Linked DNA regions of Rhodopseudomonas palustris HaA2. The protein of the gene in region 1 binds, or shares a complex with, the protein of each later gene. Links are inferred from orthologs where the notes say so. Each region holds a gene or a part of one and is shown on either strand. Other genes may lie near its edges.

Region 1 (3,509 bases):
CGGGGCGTAGCCCTTGCCCTTCTGCGTGACGACATGGATCAGGAACGGGCCGGTCTCGGCATCGCGGACGTTCTGCAGGATCGGCAGCAGATGATCGAGATTGTGGCCGTCGATCGGGCCGACGTAATAGAAGCCGAGTTCCTCGAACAGCGTGCCGCCGCCCATCATGAAGCCGCGGGAATATTCCTCGGCGCGGGCGGCACGGTCGGCGATCAGCTTCGGCAGGTGCTTGCCGATCTGCTTGCCGGCCTCGCGCAGCGAGCGGTAGGTCTTGCCCGAATACAGCCGCGACAGATAGGCCGACATGGCGCCGACCGGGGGCGCGATCGACATGTTGTTGTCATTGAGAATGACGATAAGACGGGAGTTCATCGCGCCGGCGTTGTTCATCGCCTCGTAGGCCATGCCGGCCGAGATCGAACCGTCGCCGATCACCGCGATGACGTTGTTGGTCCCGCCGGCGAGGTCGCGCGCCACCGCCATGCCGAGGCCGGCGGAGATCGAGGTCGAGGAATGCGCGGCGCCGAACGGATCGTAGTCGCTCTCGGTGCGCTTGGTGAAGCCGGACAGCCCGCCGGCGGTGCGCAGCGTGCGGATGCGGTCGCGGCGGCCGGTCAGGATCTTGTGCGGATAGGCCTGATGGCCGACGTCCCAGATCAGGCGGTCGCGCGGCGTATCGAAGACGTAGTGGATCGCCGTGGTCAGTTCGACGACGCCGAGGCCGGCGCCGAAATGGCCGCCCGTGACCGAGACCGCGTCGATGGTTTCCTGCCGCAATTCGTCGGCAACCTGCTGGACCTGGTCGATGCGGAGCTTGCGCAGATCGTCCGGTGTGCGGATGGTGTCGAGAAGCGGCGTTTTACTCAATTCGGTCACGGCGATCTTCCAGTCTTGACTATGGGGGTGGTGAGGCCCGCGACGAATGGTCCGAACTTGTCCAATTCACGGGAGCCCACCTGGCTTCCGCCTCCTTGTGCAGGAGAAAATCAACGATCAAAGCGTAAGGTGCGCCTCGATCAGTCGAAGTGATCTGGATCACTTTATTGCGGCAGCACACGTCCACCGAACCTGACACTGCCATTGGGCATTTGTGTCACGCGCGGCACATAAGTTCATACCTTTACACAAAGCTGAATTCAAAGCCAACCATGGGCTGCCTAACGCCTGGCCAGCCTGCGTAAACTTTCGGCCAATAAGGTTGATCCACGAATTTCCGAAGCGGGTTGTTGCCTGTCGGTCACGGTTTCGAGACCGGCGGCGGGCGGTTCTGGATCAGCTAAGACGGATGGAAGCTGTCAGTTTCCTGAACGACCTGTCAGGTCGCATCTGGGGCGCATTTCGCGCGGAATCCTATCGAAATAGCCCGAAAATGCTCTACTGGACGTCGAGCGGCTCGGTTCCGACCGGCTGCCCCTGGGCATCGGTGGTAATCTTGTCCACGCGGGCCTCGGCCTGGCGCAGCAGTTCCTCGCAGCGCCGCTTCAGCGCCTCGCCGCGCTCGTAGATCGCGACCGACTCCTCCAGCGGAACCTTGCCGTCCTCGAGCCGCTTGACGATGGTTTCGAGTTCCTCCATCGCGCGCTCGAAGCTCAGCTTCTTGACATCGGCGGGGGCGGCGTCGGCCATCGGCGGCTCCTGGATGCGCCGCGGCGCGGCCGGCGGCTTGTTGTTGTGAGCCGTCGAGGCGGAGGCGCCGGTCAGGCGCCCATCAGCGCGCCGACATGAGCGGCGACCGATTCACTCAGGCCCTGCAAGTCATAGCCGCCCTCGAGCACCGAGACAATGCGGCCGCCCGCGGTCTTGTCGGCGACCTCCATCAGCTTCTGCGTCACCCAGGTGAAGTCTTCGGCCTTGAGATTGAGGCTGGCCAGCGGATCGCGGTAGTGCGCGTCGAAGCCGGCGGAGATCACGATCAGTTCCGGCGCGAACCGCGTGAGCTGCGGCAGGATCACGGTCTCGAACGCGAAACGGAACTCCTTGCCGCCGTCTTCCGAGGCCAGCGGCGCGTTGACGATGTTGTCGTGCTCTCCGCGCTCGCCGGCCGAGCCGGTGCCGGGGAACAGCGGCATCTGGTGCGTCGAACAGTACATCACGGTGCGGTCGCCCCAGAAGATGTCCTGCGTGCCGTTGCCGTGGTGGACGTCGAAATCCACCACCGCGGCGCGTTCGATGCCGTATTTGCGTTGCGCATAGCGCGCCGCGATCGCGGCGTTGCCGAAGAAGCAGAAGCCCATCGGCTTGGTGACTTCAGCGTGGTGACCGGGCGGCCTCGTCGCCACGAAGGCGTTGGCGGCCGAGCCCTTCATCACCGCGTCGACCGCCGACACCGCGCCGCCGACGCCGCGCAACGCGGCTTCGAACGTGCCCGGCGACATCGAGGTGTCGCCGTCGACATAGACGATGCCGGTCGAGGGCGCCATGTGGCGCATCTCGACGATGTGGTGATCGGTGTGGCACAGCGCGATGTGCTCGAGCGAGCCGATCGGCGCCTCGCCGCGCGACAGCATCGAAAACCGCTCCGCGGTCAGCGCCTCGTTGACGGCGATCAGCCGCTCGGCGCGTTCGGGATGGCCCTCCGGCGTGTGATGCTCGAGACACGCGGAATGGGTCAGAAAGAGCGTGGTCATGCGGGGAGCGCCTGCAACGTCCGGTGCGTGGTGACGACGATAACTTCAGATCAACCTAGTTATCCGTCGCGTGTCGCGAAAGGCCAGCTTAAGGCTTAGAGCATCTTTCGGCAAAGTGGAAACGGTCCGGCGCAAGAAAATGCTGCATTCGATCAGCAGCGCGCGCGGTGGCAATACGTTCACCACGTTTACGTGATACGCGCGCGGCCGCTCAGTTCATGCGCGAGATCCGGTCCAGCGGCGCCGGCGCGATCGGGCTGTGCGCCCGGAAATAGCCGAACAGGGCGTCGACGTCGTAGACGCCAGTCAGGCGGTCGGTGCCCTGCGTGAACGGCGTGAAGCCGTCGCCGCCGGCGGCCAGATAGGCGTTGATCGTGACGCGGTAGCTGCGCTCGGCCGTGATCGGCTTGCCGTGCAGCAGCATCCGCTCGGCGACGATGCGCGCGCCCGGTGCGGCGGTATTGTCCCACGCATAGCTGAAGCCGCGCGACACCTGCAGGATGCGCGGACGCGCCGGATCCTGCCATTGCAGCTCCAGCGCCGCTTTGAGCTGCGCGCCGGTCAGCGTCATCGTCACCAGCTGATTGCGGAACGGCTGCGCGGCGAAGACATCGCCGAACGTCACCTTTCCATCTTCCGCGGCGTTGATATCGGCGCGCAGCCCGCCGGGATTGGTGATCGCGATCTCGGCGCCGCCGGTCTCGCGGTCGCGCGTGGCGGCGAGATGAGCGTCGGCGACCAGATCGCCGAGCGCGCTTTCGCCGGCCGCATTCGGCATCCGCGACACCGCTGCGGTGACGCTGCCGGCGGGCCGCGCCGCGATCGGCCCGGCGAGCCTGTCGTAGCTGTCGATCAGCGCGGTCTGCGCCGGGTCCTTCGCCA
Region 2 (3,513 bases), 2.9 Mb from region 1 along the record:
GGCGATGTCGTAGATCCGCGATTGGCGGACCCGGCGCACCACGCCGTCGATCTCCGACAGCGCCTGCGCGGCCTGCCTGGCGTCGATACCGGTCATGTGCCGGCGCCCACGCCGGCGACATCGTCCGCAATCGTCGACACGGCGGCCGGATTGCCGACGATGCCCATGTGGTTGATGCCGGGCAGGATCTTGACCCGGACGCGGTCGCCCATCGTCGCCTGATACTTGTCCGACGCCATCAGTTCGTCGGTCTCGCCGCTGAACACGGTGACCGGGCTGGTCGCGGCAGCAAGGTCGGTGCGGAAGTCGCGGCTGGCCGCGAAGTCCATCAGCAGCCGGAACGAATAGGTCGCGACGACGTATTTTTCGGAGTGCGGCTGCACCGCGAAGCCGATCACCGGCAGATGGTCGCAGCAGGCCACGCCGAGCGCCTGCAAGGCCGACAGGCCGATGATGCGCGGGATGTCCGGCGACGCCCAGCCGCCCCCCTTGTCGCGGTTGGTCGGCTCGCGATAGCCGAGGAACGGCGCCAGCAGAATGGTGCGGCTGAACTCCTTGCCGGTCGCCGATCCCGCCATCCGCAGCGCGAAGCCGCCACCGGCGGAATGGCCGATCAGCACCAACGGCGCTGCCGGGCGCGCGGCTTTCACCATCGCGACCATATCGGCAAAGTCATCGCCGAGCTGGCCACGATAGCCGATATCGCCGCGGGTGCCCGAGCCGCCATGGCCGCGGATATCCGGCGCGAACGTCTCCACGCCGCGGGCGGCGAGCGCCTGCGCCAGTGCATGGACCGCGATGCTGGAGCCCGACGAGCCGTGGACCAGGATAGCGACCTGCCGGACGCCGCCCTGCTGCGCCGGGTAGCGCCGGTAGGCCAGCTCGGTGCCGTCGCGCCCGTGGAACCGCGCCAGCGCCGGCATGGTGCTGCGATCGACCGCGCTGGCCGTCTCGGCGATAGAGGCCAGCGCCGGCGGTTTGCTCACCGGCACCGCGATCAGGGCCGCGAAGACCAGGACGACGACCCCGGCGACACTCACGGCCCAGCCCACCAAGCGCGCCGCTCTTCGCATCAATGCCATGCCAGCCTCCTGCTGATGAATTCACAGAGAACTCTGTAATACAGAGTATTTCGCTCAGCAAGGGTTGATTGGCGAGCGGGACGCAAATCCCTAATTTGCCGGCGAACCAGGATACCGAATCGCATGGCCCGACTGCTCGCCCCCGAAACCCTCGCCAATGTCGGTGAATTCACCGTCTCCGAGCTGTCGCAGGCGCTGAAGCGGACGGTGGAGGACAGCTATGGGCACGTCCGGGTGCGCGGCGAGATTTCCGGATTCCGCGGCGCGCATTCATCCGGGCACTGCTATTTCGCCCTGAAGGACGAGAGCGCCAAGATCGAGGCGGTGATCTGGAAGGGCGTCGCGGGGCGGATGCGGTTCAAGCCGCAGGAAGGCCTCGAGGTCATCGCCACCGGCAAGCTCACCACCTATCCCGGTTCGTCGAAATATCAGATCGTGATCGAGGCGCTGGAGCCCGCCGGCGTCGGCGCGCTGATGGCGCTGATGGAAGAGCGCAAGCGCAAGCTCGGCGCCGAAGGGCTGTTCGACGAAGCGCGCAAGCAATTGTTGCCGTATCTGCCCGAGGTGATCGGCGTCGTCACCTCCCCCACCGGCGCGGTGATCCGCGACATCCTGCATCGGCTCGAAGACCGCTTCCCGCGCCGCGTGCTGGTGTGGCCGGTGAAGGTGCAGGGCGAAGGCTCGGCCGAACAGGTCGCCGCCGCGATCCACGGCTTCAACGCGCTGCCCGAAGGCGGCCCGATCCCGCGCCCCGACCTGCTGATCGTCGCGCGCGGCGGCGGTTCGCTGGAGGATCTGTGGTCGTTCAACGAGGAGATCGTTGTCCGCGCCGCGGCCGAAAGCATGATCCCGCTGATCTCTGCGGTCGGCCACGAAACCGACGTGACGCTGATCGATTTCGCCGCAGACAAGCGCGCGCCGACGCCGACCGCCGCTGCCGAAATGGCGGTGCCGGTCCGCGCCGAATTGTTCGTCGAGGTGCAGAGCTACGCGCGGCGGATGATGCTGTGCTGGTCGCGTGGCCAGGATTCACGCCGCAACGAACTACGCGCTGCCGCCCGCGCGCTGCCCGCTGCGGGCGAACTGCTCGCGATCCCGCGGCAGCGGCTCGACGGCGCGGCGTCGTCCCTGCCCCGCGCGCTGCGCGCCAACACCCACGCCCATCACCGCCGCTACGCCAAGGCCGCGTCGGGCATCACGCTGAATGTGCTGCGCGCCCAGGTCAGCCACAGCGCGCAGCGGCTCGGCAGCACCGGCGAGCGGCTGAAGCATTGCACCCGCGCCACGCTGCGCCATCGTCGCGACCGCTTCGAGAGTCTGGCGATCCGGCTGCAGGCCTCGAAGCTCGCCAACGAGCAGGCGCAGCGGATGCGGATCGCGCGCGAGCGCGAGCGGATGCTGCGGCTCGCCGAGCGCGCCCGGCGGGCGTGGGCGACGCTGCGCGATCGCCAGCAGGCGCGCCTTGTTCAATCCGGCAAGCTGCTCACCGCCCTGTCGTATCGCGGCGTGCTGGCACGCGGCTTCGCGCTGGTGCGCGACGCCGACGGCCATGCGCTCCATGCGGCGGCGGCGGTCAGTGCGGGGGCGCGGCTCAGCGTCGAATTCGCCGACGGCCGCGTCGGCGTCACCGCCGATGGCGGCGGCGCGACGCGACCGGACATTGCCAAGCCCGCCACGCCAGCAGCGAAGCCGGCGCCGAAGCGGGTGTCGAAGCCGATCGATCAGGGCTCGCTGTTTTAGAACTCCGGCCGGCCTGCGCTCTACCGTCCCAGCCAGTGCATCACCCGCCGCTCGGCGTCATTGCGTGCGCCCGCATCGAAGCCGAGATGGCCTTGCGCCGGCTCCTCAGGGTCGTCGCCTCTGGTGAGATGCAGCGCCACGCCGGCGGCGTCGAAATCGTGCACCGCGCCCGGATAGACCACGATCCGGGCCAGCGCGCTGCGGCCGCGCGCGCCGTCGATCATCGCGCGGCAGGCCGAGGCCGAACTGATGTCGTCGTCGCCGCCGATCAACACCAGCGTCGGTACCCGCGCGCTCCATCCGAGCCGCGCCGAAACCCGGCAATCCGGATAGAACGCAATCGCCGAGCGGAACTCGGGATCGCCTTTGGCGAGCGCGGTTTGCGGGCGCACCGCCCACAGCAGCGCGCTCGCGCCACTGTCCCAGCCGATCAGGCCAATGCGATGGCGCGCGACGAACGGTTGCTCCGCCAGCCAGTGCCGCGCGGCGCCGATGTCGGCCAGGCGTTCGCGCCGCGCCAATGCGCGGCGGTTCCGGGCGTGGCACTGCGGTCCGAGATCGCGCGAGCCGAAACTGTCCGGCAGCAGCACGGCGTGGCCCGATGCCAGCAACCTGTCCACCCAATCGGCATAGCGGGGCCTGATCGTCCCGGCCGCGCCGACCAGCCCGCCGCAGCCGTGCAGGCCGATCA

What was found. The genes of interacting proteins can lie anywhere in the genome.
Region 2: the proteins of RPB_RS22465 (region 1) and xseA are in contact, whole or in part, in a cryo-EM structure (PDB 8TXR), measured with the Escherichia coli proteins. The link is inferred for Rhodopseudomonas palustris HaA2 from one-to-one orthologs.

The regions. Positions count from the first base shown.
Region 1 is NC_007778.1:5,046,121-5,049,629, reverse strand. The notes cover bases 1-2,981. They hold RPB_RS22465 (exodeoxyribonuclease VII small subunit), read right to left. Parts: upstream 1,627-2,981; coding sequence 1,375-1,626; downstream 1-1,374. Other genes in these bases: RPB_RS22455 (bifunctional metallophosphatase/5'-nucleotidase), read right to left, coding at 2,839-2,981; RPB_RS22460 (histone deacetylase family protein), read right to left, coding at 1,698-2,627; dxs (1-deoxy-D-xylulose-5-phosphate synthase), read right to left, coding at 1-867. Outside these bases: more of RPB_RS22455, read right to left, coding at 2,982-3,509. UniProt on the Escherichia coli protein: Bidirectionally degrades single-stranded DNA into large acid-insoluble oligonucleotides, which are then degraded further into small acid-soluble oligonucleotides.
Region 2 is NC_007778.1:2,123,100-2,126,612, reverse strand. The notes cover bases 530-3,513. They hold xseA (exodeoxyribonuclease VII large subunit), read left to right. Parts: upstream 530-1,205; coding sequence 1,206-2,822; downstream 2,823-3,513. Other genes in these bases: RPB_RS09355 (dienelactone hydrolase family protein), read right to left, coding at 2,843-3,513; RPB_RS09365 (alpha/beta hydrolase), read right to left, coding at 530-1,082. Outside these bases: RPB_RS09370 (hypothetical protein), read right to left, coding at 1-96; more of RPB_RS09365, read right to left, coding at 93-529. UniProt on the Escherichia coli protein: Bidirectionally degrades single-stranded DNA into large acid-insoluble oligonucleotides, which are then degraded further into small acid-soluble oligonucleotides.